DNA from 3 places in the Pseudoxanthomonas indica genome. Region 3 is predicted to be linked to each of the others. Evidence: riboswitches for the same ligand, from Rfam matches in the RefSeq annotation. Region 3 holds a riboswitch; each other region holds the start of a gene.
The links. A riboswitch is a leader RNA that binds a small molecule or an ion and turns the genes downstream of it on or off. The one in region 3 is predicted to bind cobalamin.
Positions count from the first base shown of each region.

Region 1: it holds a riboswitch for cobalamin, as region 3 does, so the genes downstream of both, btuB (TonB-dependent vitamin B12 receptor) here and B5X78_RS08945 (ribonucleoside-diphosphate reductase subunit alpha) in region 3, are expected to answer to the same signal.
Region 2: it holds a riboswitch for cobalamin, as region 3 does, so the genes downstream of both, metE (5-methyltetrahydropteroyltriglutamate--homocysteine S-methyltransferase) here and B5X78_RS08945 (ribonucleoside-diphosphate reductase subunit alpha) in region 3, are expected to answer to the same signal.

Region 1 covers NZ_FUZV01000002.1:101,248-105,829, forward strand. The annotation lists gene dinB (DNA polymerase IV) at 1-756, shown strand, start outside; gene btuB (TonB-dependent vitamin B12 receptor) at 847-2,694, opposite strand; cobalamin riboswitch at 2,833-3,067, opposite strand; gene cobT (nicotinate-nucleotide--dimethylbenzimidazole phosphoribosyltransferase) at 3,137-4,201, shown strand; gene B5X78_RS11095 (histidine phosphatase family protein) at 4,198-4,582, shown strand, end outside.
Region 2 covers NZ_FUZV01000001.1:265,730-270,311, forward strand. The annotation lists gene metE (5-methyltetrahydropteroyltriglutamate--homocysteine S-methyltransferase) at 1-2,231, opposite strand, end outside; cobalamin riboswitch at 2,434-2,670, opposite strand; gene B5X78_RS01195 (SOS response-associated peptidase family protein) at 2,692-3,627, opposite strand; gene B5X78_RS01200 (DNA-3-methyladenine glycosylase) at 3,745-4,362, shown strand; gene B5X78_RS01205 (EF-hand domain-containing protein) at 4,375-4,582, opposite strand, start outside.
Region 3 covers NZ_FUZV01000001.1:1,927,042-1,931,623, forward strand. The annotation lists gene tatC (twin-arginine translocase subunit TatC) at 1-582, shown strand, start outside; gene B5X78_RS08940 (hypothetical protein) at 640-1,311, shown strand; cobalamin riboswitch at 1,347-1,553, shown strand; gene B5X78_RS08945 (ribonucleoside-diphosphate reductase subunit alpha) at 1,846-4,182, shown strand; gene B5X78_RS08950 (ribonucleotide-diphosphate reductase subunit beta) at 4,373-4,582, shown strand, end outside.

The DNA of each region.
Region 1 (4,582 bases), on a different contig from region 3:
GCCATTGCCGAGCAGATCCGAGCGCAGATTCGCGCTGAAACCTCACTCACCGCCTCGGCCGGGATCGCACCCAACAAGTTCCTCGCCAAGATTGCCTCGGACTGGAACAAGCCCGACGGCCAATTCGTCATCCGGCCAGCGCAGGTGGAAGCCTTCCTGACCTCCTTGCCGGTGGAGCGCATTCCGGGCGTGGGCAAGGTCATGCAGGGAAAACTGCTGGCGCTCGACATCCGCACGGTCGGCGAACTGCGTCTGTGGTCGCAAGCCGAACTCGAAGCGCGGTTCGGCAGTTTCGGTGGCAGTCTCTACCGTCGCGCCCGCGGCATCGACGAGCGTCCGGTGGAGCCGGATCAACCGGTGCAGTCGATTTCGGCGGAAGACACCTTTGCCACCGACCTGCCGCTGTCCGGGCTGGACGAGGCGATTCGCCGACTGGCCGACAAGACCTGGACCGCCACGCGCAAGACCGATCGCGTGGGCCGCACCGTGGTGCTCAAATTGAAAACGGCACAGTTCCGGCTGCTCACGCGTAGTTTCACCCCGGAAGCGCCACCGTCTTCGCTGGAGGAACTGACGGCCATCGCGCTGGCGTTGAAAGATCGCGTCGACCTGCCCGCCGACACGCTGTATCGCCTGGTGGGCGTGGGCCTGGGCGGATTCCGTGAGCGCGGCGATGGCGTCAGCCAGCCAGGCTTGTTCGATGAGCCGTTGTCGACCGGGCTTGCCGAGGACGGCGCCGAAATCGCAGACGATTGATCGGGGCGGCGTGTGTTGCGCAATGGCGTGGCGAGTTAACAGAAGAAGAAAGGCCCGGCATAGCCGGGCATTTCCTGTTGCGGTGAACGATCAGCGCTTGGGCTGGTAACGCACGCTGAGGCCGTATTCGCGGCCGGGCTGGTTGTACCAGGCGACCGTTTCGTAGTGGCGATCAAAGACGTTGTCGGCCTTGGCCTGCAAGGTCCAGGAATCATTGATCGCGTATTCCAGGCGCAGATCGGTGGTGGCAAAACCGCTCAGGCGAACCGTGTTGGCCAGGTTGTCATAGCGGTAGCCGGCGCCATTGACCGACAAGCCGACCCGTACGTCGCCAAAGGCGCGATCGATATCGAAGCGGCCGGTGTTCTGCGCACGGCGCGGCAGCAGCTTGTCTTCGTTCGCGTCGTTGGAGCGATTGCGCGGATCGGTGTGGCTGAGCTGCGCGGACAGATCCCAGCCGGCCAGGGTGACGTCGACCGTGAACTCGGCGCCGCGGATGCGCGCTTCGTCCACCTGCACCATCTTGAACGTCTCGCCGCTGTAGGTGATCAGATCTTCGATGCGCGTGTCATAAGCATCGAAGGACCAGCGCCAATCGCGGCCGTACTGGGCGATGCCCAGGTTGAGGCTGCGCGACTTTTCCGGCTCCAGCGTGTCAGTGCCACTCCACGGGTCGTACAGATCGCTGAACGTGGGCGCCTTGAAGCCAGTGCCGTACGTGGCGCTGAGTTTGAGGCCGTGCGAAAGGTCCATGCCCCAGCCGACGCTGCCGGTGGTGTGGTTGCCGAACTGCTCGTTGTCGTCGTTGCGTGCGCTGGCCTGCAGACGATGCGCGCCAAAGCTGCCCTGGTACTCGACGAAACCGGCCACGTTGCGGCGGCTGTCCACGTCATATCCGGACGTGCTGTCCATATGGTCGATGTACCAGTCGGCGCCCACGCTCAGCAGCTGGCCGGCGCCAAGGCCGATGTCGGCCTGCGCCGACGCAGTATCGCGGTGGGTCTTGTTGCTGCCGAAGACTTCCATGCCGAACGAGGGCGGTCCGACGTTGTCGGCTTCATTGTCGCTACGGCCGGCGTTGAACGTCAGCGCAAACGTCTCCGACGGCGCATAGCGCAGCTTGGTGCTCAACACCTGCTGCACGCTGTCGGTGTGGTTGTAGTAGCCGTCGTAGTTGGTCGCGCCTTCGGCACGCAGCGCACTGGCCTCCCAGCTCAGCGTGTCGGTCAGCTTGTAGCCGCCGCGCAGGCTGAGCGACGCGTTGCGGTAGCCATCCCGATCCGGCTCGTCGGCGTAGCAACCCTGGAACAGCGTGGCCGAGCCGCGGCAGGCATTGATGCCATCCGTGCGCTGGTACGCCGCATCGACACCAAACCAGCCACGCTCACCACCACCGCCAAAGCCGGCGCTGCTCTGGCGCAGGCCGTTGCTGCCGCCACCGACCTGGAAGTACGGCGTGTAGGCGCCCTCGTTGCGGCGGGTGAAGATCTGGATCACGCCGCCAATGGCTTCCGAGCCGTACAGGCTGGAGTTGGGGCCGCGCATGATTTCGATGCGATCAACCTGCGCCAGCGGCAGATCCGGGATGGCCGCGGCGGCGAAGTCGGCCGAGTTCACGCGCACGCCATCGATCAGGATCAACGTGTGACTGGAGTTGGTGCCGCGCAAGAACAGCGAGGTCTGCTTGCCCAGTCCACCGCTGTTGGTCAGGTTGACGCCAGCGCGGCCGCGCAGCAGATCCTGCAGCGAATTGGCCTGGCTGCGATCGATGTCGGCGCGATCGATCACCTGCACCGGCACCAGGCTGTTTTCCAGCGAGACGGCGGTGCGGGTGCCGGTGACGACGACGTCATCCAGTTCGGTGGTGTTGTCCTGCGCAAAGGCCAGGACGGGCAAGGCCAGGGTGATGGCCAGGCTGATGAGGCGAAGTTGTGGCATTGAGGCGGTGCTCCGTGCGCCGCGCGCTCCCGCGCGACTGTGGTCGGGGAGGTTGCGCAACGGCGGGAACAACAGCGGACGGGCCAGGCGGAGAATGCAGAATGCGCGCGGCGGGCCGCCGCAACGCCCACCGCGTCGCAACCAGTCATCTTCCAGGCCGGTCTCCGGACTCGCGAGCGCGAAGGGTCTCTTCGCCGCCCAGACGCCTTCCCGTGCATGCACAGTGGCTGCTTGTCTGGACTTGTCTCGCTTACCGTTGCGGGGGCAGCGCCGGAATGGCTCGGCATATCGAGTGATACGCGATGCTTCACCGGCTTCCCGTTTCAACGCAGGGACAAAACGTCCGTGCGTCACCCGAAAGCCGGCGCAGTCTAGCAGAACCGCGCGCCTGCCCGGGCCGTGGGCTGGCTAGAATGCCTTCCCCCTTGCCGCAGGAACCACCGTGTCTTTCGATTGGATCGCCGACAGCCCGCCCTTGCCCTCCGCCGAACACCGCGAGCGCGCTGTCGCGCGGCAGGCGCGCCTGACCAAGCCGGCCGGATCCCTGGGCCGGATGGAAAGCGTGGCCATCGAGTTGGCGGCGCTGCAACGCCGCGACCGGCCTGGCGCACGGCAGGTGCCCGTGCTGATATTCGCCGGCGATCATGGCGTGGCCGCACAAGCCATCTCGGCTTACCCGCAGGAAGTGACCGTGCAGATGCTGCATAACTTCGCCAGTGGTGGCGCCGCGATTGCGGTGTTGGCGCGCGAGCTGGAGTTGTCGCTGCAGGTGATTGATGCCGGCTCGGTGGCCACGCACGCGATTGCTGGCGTGATCACCGACAAGCCTTGCCTGGGCACGCGCGATATCAGTCGCGAGGCGGCAATGAGCGAGGGCGAACTGGCCCATGCGCTGTCGGCGGGACGACGCGCGCTGGCCACTTGCGTAGAGCCCGATCTGGTGGTGCTGGGCGAGATGGGCATCGGCAATACCACGGCCGCCAGCGCCCTGGCGTGTGCCCTGACCGGCTTGTCGCCTGCGCAGCTGGTGGGCGCCGGCACCGGTCTGGACGCAGCCCGCATTGCCCACAAGCGCAGCGTGGTGGAGCAGGCGCTGGCCTTGCATGGTCCGGCACTGGCTGATCCGCAGGCGCCGGCGTGGGAAGCCCTGCGCCGCCTTGGCGGGCTGGAAATCGCAGCGATGGCGGGCGCGATGATCGCGGCCGCTCAGCGCGGCGTGCCGGTGCTGGTCGATGGCTTCATCGTTTCCGTGGCGGCCTTGGCCGCGATCACACTGCAACCGCAGCTGCGACCGTGGTTGTTGTTCTCGCATCAATCGGCCGAACTCGGCCACGCCCATGTGCTGGCAGCACTGCAGGCGCAGGCGCTGCTGCAGCTGGATCTGCGCCTGGGCGAGGGCAGTGGTGCGGCATTGGCGGTGCCGCTGCTGCGGCTGGCTTGCGCGCTCCACAACGACATGGCGACCTTTGAAGATGCGGCCGTATACAATCGCGGTGATGCCGGGTGATTGTCGATCTGGTCCGCCATGGCGACACCGGCAGGCGCGGCCATTTTGATGGTCGCCATGATCCGCCGCTGTTGGCCGATGCCTGCGCTGCGTGGCCTGCTGCGCCGCAGGTGGCATGGAGCCAAATCGTCAGTTCGCCGCTGCAACGCGCGCGCCAGACGGCGCAGGCCTGGCTAGGCGCTGCCGCACCACCTCTGCTGATTTCGCAAGACTGGAGCGAATGGCATTTCGGCGAGTGGGAGGGCCTGTCGCAGGAACAAATCGCGGCAAGCGAAGCGGGGCGCGCGGCGCTGGCCGCGTTCCAGCGCGACCCGGTCAGGTTTCCACCACCAAACGCCGAGCCCTGGCCGCTGTTCCAGGCGCGGGTGGAACGCGCGCTGC
Region 2 (4,582 bases), 1.7 Mb from region 3:
GCGGCCGTGGTCTCCGCCCAACCGCGCGTCTTCAAGCCGCAATCCGGATTGACCCAGATCTGCTCCACCGCCAACACCTCGCTGGCCTTGTCCAACAGGCCACGCATCTCGGCGCTGTCAGGCAGTCGCGGCGAGTGGATGTCGTACACCCCGGGACCAATCTGGTACGGATAGCGGAACCGCACGAACGCATCCAGCAATTCCATCCGCGAGCGCGAGGTCTCGATGGAGATGACATCGGCATCCATCGCCGCCACCGCCTCGATGATGTCGTTGAACTCCGAGTAGCACATGTGGGTATGGATCTGGGTGCCCTCGCCCGCCACCCCGGCGGTGATGCGGAAGCATTCCACCGCCCAATCCAGATAGCTCGCCCATTCGGCGCGACGCAGCGGCAGGCCTTCGCGCAGGGCCGGCTCGTCGATCTGGATGACGGCTATGCCGGCCGCTTCCAGATCGCGCACTTCCTCGCGCAGAGCCAGCGAGATCTGACGGCAGGTATCGGCACGGGATTGATCATCGCGAACAAACGACCACTGCAGCACCGTCACCGGGCCGGTCAGCATGCCTTTCATCGGCCGCGTGGTCAGCGACTGCGCGTACCGGGTCCAGGCCACCGTCATCGGCGTCGGGCGCCAGACATCGCCGAAGATGATCGGTGGCTTCACGCAGCGTGAGCCATAGCTCTGCACCCAACCCTGACGGGTGAAGGCGAATCCTTCGAGCTGCTCGCCAAAATACTCGACCATGTCATTGCGCTCGAATTCGCCGTGCACGAGCACGTCGATGTCGAGTTCTTCCTGCACCCGCACGCAGCGCTCGATCTCGCTAGCTAGGTAAGCCTGGTAGTCACCGTCGCTGAGTTTGCCGGCGCGATGGCGGGCGCGGGCTTGGCGGACTTCGTGGGTCTGCGGGAATGAGCCGATGGTGGTGGTGGGGAATGCGGGCAGTTGCAGGCGCTCTTGCTGGCGCGCGCGACGTGTTTCGTAGGGGGCCGGGCGCTGCGACCATTCGGCGGTGAGCGATGCCTGCAGCTCAGCGACTTCCGGGCGATGCACGCGTTGCGAGCGGCGGCGGGCTTCGTGGCGCTCACGGGCCCGGGCGAGTGCGGCGTCAGCGTGTGGTTGGTTGAGCAATGCATCGCCGAGCAGACGCAGTTCCTCCAGCTTCTGCTTGGCGAAGGCCAGCCAACCGCGCAATTCGGCGTCCAGTGCAGTTTCGTCATCGGCATCGACGGGCACATGCAACAGCGAGCAGGACGGCGCCAGCCACAGATTCTCCGCGCCGACATGGCCTTGCGCGTAACGCGCCAGCACCAGTGCGTGGTCCAGGTTGGCGCGCCAGATATTACGGCCGTCGATCAGGCCGGCCGAGAGCACTCGGCCACGTGGCCAACGTTGCAGCAGGGCATCGAGCTGATCCACGCCGCGCACCAGATCCAGATGCAGGCCTTCCACCGGCAAACCGCTGACCAGATCCAGATTGTCGCCGACGCTGCCGAAGTAGCTGGCCAGCAGCAGCTTGGGCCGTGGCTGCTGCGCGAGCACGGCGTAGGCGTGCTGCCAGGCGGCTTGCAGGCGCGGATCGGCATCCAGCACCAGGCAGGGTTCGTCGACCTGCACCCAATCGGCGCCGGCTTGGTGCAGGCGGCTCAGCAGCTCGGCGTAGACCGGCAGCAGGCGATCCAGTAGTTCAAGCCGGTCGCTGCCATCCACCGACTTGGACAGCCACAAGAAGCTCACCGGCCCCAGCAGCACTGGCTGCGCGTGATGACCGGCCGCCTTGGCTTCCAGGAACTCGGCCAGCGGCTTGTCGCCGCGCAGGCGGAACTGCTGGGCGGCGTGCAGTTCCGGCACCAGATAGTGGTAGTTGGTGTCGAACCACTTGGTCATTTCCAGCGCACGCAGATCCACGCCATCTTTCTGGTGGCCGCGAGCGAGGGCGAAGTAGCCGGCGAGCGGATCGCGATCAGCCAGCGCGCGGTAGTCGTCGGGTATGGCGTCGAACAGGAACGCGGTATCGAGCATTTGGTCGTACAGCGAGAAATCGTTGCAGGGCACGATGTCGATGCCGGCGTCGGCCTGCAGTTGCCAGTGGCGATGGCGAAGTTCGCGAGCGGTGCGCTGCAGGTCTTCGGCACTGGATTCGCCGCGCCAGCAGGTTTCCAGGGCTTGCTTGAGTTCGCGGCGGGCGCCGATGCGCGGGAAGCCGGAATTGCGGGTGGTGCTCATGGACAGATCCTCATTCGTGGTCGGATGAGGAACGAAGGAACCGCATCGACCCACGCGAAGGTCATCCGCGCAGCCACGACGCCAGCGACCTTCGCCCCCTCGGGCGATCCGGTTTCCAGAACGGGGATATGGCGAGGCTGGCTTGCACGCGGCCCGCCAGGCACCGGCCTTCCCCCCTCGGGAATCCAGGTCAGCGGAAGACGCGGGTCTTCCGGCCGAGGCAGGTCTTCGGGCTCATGGACGGGTCCACGCGGATGCGTGGCGGCCTACTGTCCGTCGCTTCCCGGCCTTGCGGGCCAGTGCTGATGACGGAGTTCGTTTCCAAATACCGCTGCGGGGCAGCGCCGGAATAGGACCTGGAAGGTCCGCACCGGCTTCCCTATTAAATCCATCGCTTCATCGGGTTGAAGAGATGGATACCTTCGACGGAGGGGAAGATACGGCGGCGGTTGGGGCGGCGTCAAGCCGCTTCCTGCCACTCGTAATACGGATGTTGGCGGTCATCCAGAATCCGGTACTGCTCGTCCAACTGATCCGGGTCCGGGTGCAACCACGCCTGCACATGTTCGGGCTTGAGGTTGATGATGGTGCGGTCATGGCCGGTGGCGGCCACTTCGGGCTCCGGCTCGTCGGTGATGGCGGCAAAGGACAGCAGATCGGGCTCTTCGCCTCTCGGATCCACGGAGCGATTCCACAGGCACGGCACCAGCATCGGCTCACCCGTGCGCGGAGTGAACTGCAGCACCTGGTTCTTGCCATCGGCGCCCTGCACGTTCTCGTAGAACGTATCAACGATCAGCAGGCCATGCTGATGGCCGAACAGCAGGCTCCAGGACTTGGCCAGCGAATCGCGCCGGGCGTTGTAGGTACCCGGATACTTGCGCTCGATGGTCTCCGTCCAACCCGGAAGCCTGCACTGGTAGCGCATCGGGTAGACCACCAGCTGATCGTTCTCCGCCACCAGCAATGGCGCGTAGTTGCCGGGAAAGAAACGGAAGTCGCGTGCCTGCGTCTCGTGCCGGCGCAGGTCGGCCAGATCGCCGCGCAGCTTTTCCACCTTGCTGCGCGCAATGCGCTGGTCATCCTGCGCCTTCTTGGTGCTCTTGGTTTGCAGGCTGCGCTCGGCATCCGCCAGGCGCTTGGCCTGCTTGAACATCTCCTGCTGCAGCTCCAGCTCGCGCACCTGCCGCTGCGCCTGGATCAGGCTCCAGATATCGCGCTCCTGCGGCGAGTCGGCATCGCGGAACCATTCCTCCATCGCCTTGGGCATCCTGCCCTTGCCCTTCTTCTTGCTGTCGGCCAGCAGCAGCTCGGTGAATTCCTTCAAGCCCATGATGGCGCCGTGCTGGCGCACGAACTTCTTGTAGTGGGCGGTAATTTGGGCGGAGTAGCACATGGCTGGAGGGCATAGTACCCCCGCCGCAAGCGGGGCTACCAGCCGCGCGGCGTTGGCTGTTTCATTCACAAGTCGAGCGTCGTGGACTGGCACTCTGTCACTGACAGCGAGGGCGCGATGACAAGTACACGATGGCCGGGCACAACGCTTCCACGTCGGTTTTTCAGGCGCGATCCGCGCGTGGTTGCACCCGACCTGCTGAACAAGATCATTGCCCGCGATGACGGCCGCGCCGGCCGCATCGTCGAGGTCGAGGCTTATTGCGGTGCCGAGGATCCCGCCGCGCACACATTCCGTGGCCCCACCAAACGCAACGCCACCATGTTCGGCCCCGCCGGGCACCTGTATGTCTACTTCACCTACGGCATGCACTGGTGCGCGAATACCGTCTGCGGCAAAGAAGGCCAGGGCTGGGGCGTGCTGTTGCGGGCCATCGAACCCGTGGCAGGATTGGAGGCCATGCGTGAGGCGCGAGGAAACCCGGCGCGCTTGAAGGACATCGGCAGCGGCCCTGCCCGTCTGGCCCAGGCGATGGGCATCACCGGTGGACAGGATGGCGCCGACTTGATTAAAGGGGATCGCGGATTTCGCGTGCTCGATGACGGGACGCCGCCACCGCTCGATCCCGTCGCCGGGCCCCGCATCGGTATTTCGCAAGCCAAGGATCATCCCTGGCGCTGGTATGTGCGCGGCAACCCGTACGTCAGTGGGTCGAGGCTCGCCAGGAAATCTTGAGGTGCGACTGCCTCACGGCCGCACGCGAACACCATAGCCGGCGCGCATTTCTTCCAGATCCAGATTGCCGTCGGCGTTGCGGTCCAGCCACTTGAAGCGCAGCTCCATGGCATTCCTCAACTCGTCTTCGTTGAGCTGGCCGTCGCGGTCAATATCGGCCGCAATCATCCTGCTGGCCATCGATTTGGTGCCGGGGGCCTGAGGGCCCAGCGCCTGTTCC
Region 3 (4,582 bases):
TCGCAGGTCACCCAGCTGATCGCCAGCGAGCCGACTTCCGGCTTCTTTGCGCCGATCAAGCTGGCGTTCTTCGCGGCCTTGTTCCTGACCGCACCGTGGCTGCTGTTCCAGGCCTGGGGCTTCGTGGCGCCTGGCCTGTACAAGCACGAAAAGCGGCTGGCGATGCCGCTGCTGGTCTCGGCCATCGGCCTGTTCTACCTGGGCTGCGCTTTTGCCTATTTCCTGGTGCTGCCGGCCGTGTTCCATGGCCTGATGATGTTCACCCCGGACATCATCACCATCGCGCCGGACCCGGCGAAGTACCTGGACTTCGTGCTGGTGATCTTCATTGCCTTCGGCGTCAGCTTCGAACTGCCGGTCGCGCTGGTGATCCTGGCGTTGCTGGGCTGGGTCACCCCGCAGCAACTGCGCGAAGGTCGTGGCTACGCCATCGTCGGCATCTTCGTGGTCGCCGCGATCGTCACCCCACCGGACGTGGTGTCGCAGCTGATGCTGGCAGTGCCCATGTGCCTGCTCTACGAAGCCGGCATCCTGGCCGCTTCCTGGGTGGCGCCCAAGCGCGAAGAACCCAAGGACGCCTGAGCGCGGTCGTCCGGGCCGGCGACGCCTTCTTCATCGGTTAGCGCGGACACTGCCGCGATGACACGACCTGCCGGTTCCCTCCCGCTCTTCGGCCTGGCCATCGCTTTGCTGAGCGGCTGCCAGGACAACGCGCCTGCAGCGCCGCCGGTTGCCACCCATGCGCCACCCGCCACTGCGTCTCCGGCAGCGACCGCCGACACGCAGCGGCGAGCGTTCAAGCCGGTATTTGCCGACACCGATGCTGGCGTGGCGCTGTTGCCGGTAGAGGGATTCGACCTGCGCAACGATTTCAGTCGCAGCTATTTCGCCGGTGACCAATGGAAGAGTTCCGCCGGGCCGGACAGTGTCGGTCGCCCCTTGGCCGCTCTGGTTCTGCGGGGCTCGGACTCGCTCACCGCCGCCGAGCTGCGGCTGGGCAGCAGCAACAACGCCGGTGCGCTGGCCGAGTGCACCCAGGTCGCCAACAGCGCCGAGACCTCGCGCACGGAGGAAGTCCGCATCGATGGCCAAGTCTTCCATCATTTCCATGCCTCGGATGCGGCGATGAGCCATTACCTGGACGTGGATGCCTACCGCGCGGTGCGCCATGGCCACTGCATCGCCATCGACTTGCTGGTCATGGGCACCCGCCCCGAGGTCTACGATCCGCCGCGCCAGCCGCCCTTCGACCAGGCCACGGCCAAGGCCCGTCTGCAGCAGGCCCTTGCCGCGGTGAGAATCACCCGCTGACACTACCGGCAGTGGTTGACCTGCCAGACCGGCCCCACTATCTTGTGGCTGTCGGTTCTTCCGGTTGCCGCCGGAAGATGAAAAGGGAAGCCGGTCAGACACCGGCACTGCCCCGCAGCGGTAGGTGGAAACGAACCCGTCATTTGGCACTGGGGCACATGCCCTGGGAAGCGACGGGCTAGGAAGAAGCGAGAGCTTCCGCGTCCACGAGTCCGAAGACCTGCCGACAGCCGCGCGTTGCACATCGCGCGGTGCCGGCCGCGGAATCTCCGGGGGGAGATGGCTGGCGACGCAGACGCGTGGCCCTGGGCCCCGCGACCGTTCTCGGTCCCTGCGACGCCGCTGAACCACCGTGATCTTCCATCGGCCTGTGCTGCCTTCGAGGGACGGGCCGCCGCGTGCATCACGCAACGAGGAAGAACCGTGACCCAGACCCCGCCCGTGCTCGACGCCGTCGCCGAGCCCATCGCCAAAGATCCCGCCACCGCCGCTGACGCAGGTTTCCTGCTCACGTCGCCGCCCACCGCCACCGCCATGAGCGTGACCAAGCGCAATGGCGCGCGCGAGCCGGTGGACTTGAACAAGATCGTGCGCGCCATCCAGCGCAGCTGCGAGGGCCTGCACGCGATCGACCCGATGCGCGTGGCAACCCGCACCATCTCCGGCCTGTACGACGGCGCCAGCACGCGCGAGCTGGACGAATTGTCCATCCGCACCTCCGCCCTGCTGACCGCCGAAGAGCCCGAGTACAGCCGCCTGGCCGCACGCCTGCTCGCGGCCTACATCACCAAGGAAGTGACCAACCAGGAAATCCACGCGTTCTCGCAGTCGATCAGCCGCGGCCACGAGGTCGGCCTGATCAACGAGCGCCTGCTTCACTTCGTGCAGACCAACGCGCGCAAGCTCAATGACGCACTGGACGCCAGTCTGGATCTGCAGTTCGACTACTTCGGCCTGCGCACCCTGTACGACCGCTACCTGCTGCGCCATCCGCACACCCGCAAGGTGATCGAGACGCCGCAGCAGTTCTTCCTGCGCATCGCCTGCGCCTTGAGCGAGGACGTGCCCGAAGCGCTGGCGCTGTATCGGCGCATGGGCAACCTGGATTACCTGCCCAGCTCGCCCACGCTGTTCAACAGCGGCACCACCCACGAGCAGCTGTCGTCGTGCTTCCTGCTGGACTCGCCACAGGATTCGCTGGAGTCGATCTACCAGAAGTACGGCGACATCGCCCAGCTGTCCAAGTTCAGTGGCGGCATCGGCGTGAGCTACACCCGCGTGCGTTCGCGCGGCTCGCTGATCAAATCGACCAACGGTCATTCCAATGGCATCGTGCCCTGGCTGAAGACGCTGGATTCCTCGGTGGCTGCGGTCAACCAGGGCGGCAAGCGCAAGGGCGCGGCCTGCGTGTATCTGGAGCCCTGGCACGCCGACGTGGAAGAGTTCCTGGAACTGCGTGACAACACCGGCGACGAAGCGCGCCGCACGCACAACCTCAACCTGGCCAACTGGATCCCGGACCTGTTCATGCGTCGCGTCGAGTCCGATGGCGACTGGTCGATGTTCGATCCGCGCGTGGTGCCGGAGTTCACCGATCTGTTCGGCGAGGCGTTCGAGCGCGCCTACGAGCAGGCCGAGGCGCAGGGCAAGGCAGTGCGCAAGGTCAAGGCGCGTGATCTGTATGCGCGGATGATGCGTACCCTCGCCCAGACCGGCAATGGCTGGATGACCTTCAAGGACAAGTGCAACCGCGCCAGCAACCAGACCCTGCGCGCCGGCAACGTCATCCATCTGTCCAACCTGTGCACCGAGATCCTGGAAGTGACCTCGGCCGAAGAGACCGCAGTGTGCAACCTGGGTTCGATCAACCTGGGCCGTCACTTCGATGCCGACGGCTGGTTCGATTTCGACAAGCTGGCCGAGACCGTGCGGCTGGCCGTGCGCCAGCTGGATCGCGTGATCGATCTGAACTTCTATCCGATCGAATCGGCGCGCCGCGGCAACCTGCGCTGGCGTCCGGTCGGCCTGGGCGTGATGGGTCTGCAGGATGTGTTCTTCCGCCTGCGCCTGCCATTCGACAGCGCCGAAGCACGCGCGCTGTCCAACAAGATCGCCGAGACCGTGTACTTCCACGCGCTGGAAACGTCGGTGGAGTTGGCGCAGGAACGTGGCAAGCATCCGTCGTTTGCGGACACCCGCGCGGCCGAAGGCGAACTGCAGTTCGACGCCTGGGGCGTGGTGCCGGAGAACGCCGAGCGCTGGGATGGCCTGCGCCAGCGCATCCGCCAGCACGGTCTGCGCAACTCGCTGCTGATCGCCATTGCGCCTACCGCGACGATCGCCTCGATTGCCGGCTGCTACGAATGCGTCGAGCCGCAGGTCAGCAACCTGTTCAAGCGCGAGACGCTGTCCGGCGATTTCCTGCAGGTCAACCGCTACCTGGTCGAAGAGTTGAAGAAGCTCGGCCTGTGGACGCCGGAAATGCGCGACACCATCAAGCTGGCCGAAGGTTCGATCCAGGGCGTGGCGCAGATTCCCGAGGCGTTGCAGCTGATCTACCGCACCGCCTGGGAAGTGCCGATGCGTTCGCTGATCGACATGGCCGCCGGCCGCGGCGCCTTCATCGATCAGTCGGCCTCGCTCAACCTGTTCATGGAAAGCCCCAACATCGGCGCGATGTCGTCCATGTACATGTATGCGTGGAAGCAGGGCATCAAGACCACCTACTACCTGCGCTCACGTCCGGCCACGCGGATTGCCAAGACCACGGTGGGTGCGGCAGCGGCCGTGACACCGAAGCCGGAGTACACGCCCAGCGAGGCGATCGCCTGCTCGTTGGAAAATCCCGAGGCCTGCGAGGCCTGCCAGTAAGCCAATGCCCTTGCCGAGCCCCGCGATCGGCCCCCTCTCCCGCTTGCGGGAGAGGGCTGGGGTGAGGGCAAGAGCGAAGTCCGGACAAGTCCGCGCAAAGAGCGCCCCCATCCCAACCTTCCCCCGCAAGCGGGGGAAGGGGCAAGAGCCACTTCCCTGCAAGCGGGGATCAGCCCAACTCGGAACCACCATGTCTACCCACAACCGCCAGCTGCTGCTCGACCCGGGCTTTGAACTGACCCTGCGACCGATGCGCTATCCGCAGTTCTACGAGATGTACCGCAACGCCATCAAGAACACCTGGACGGTCGAAGAGGTGGACTTTGCGCTGGACGTCAACGATCTCAAGCACAAGTTCGGCCCGGCCGAGCGGCATCTGATCGAGCGTCTGATCGCGTTC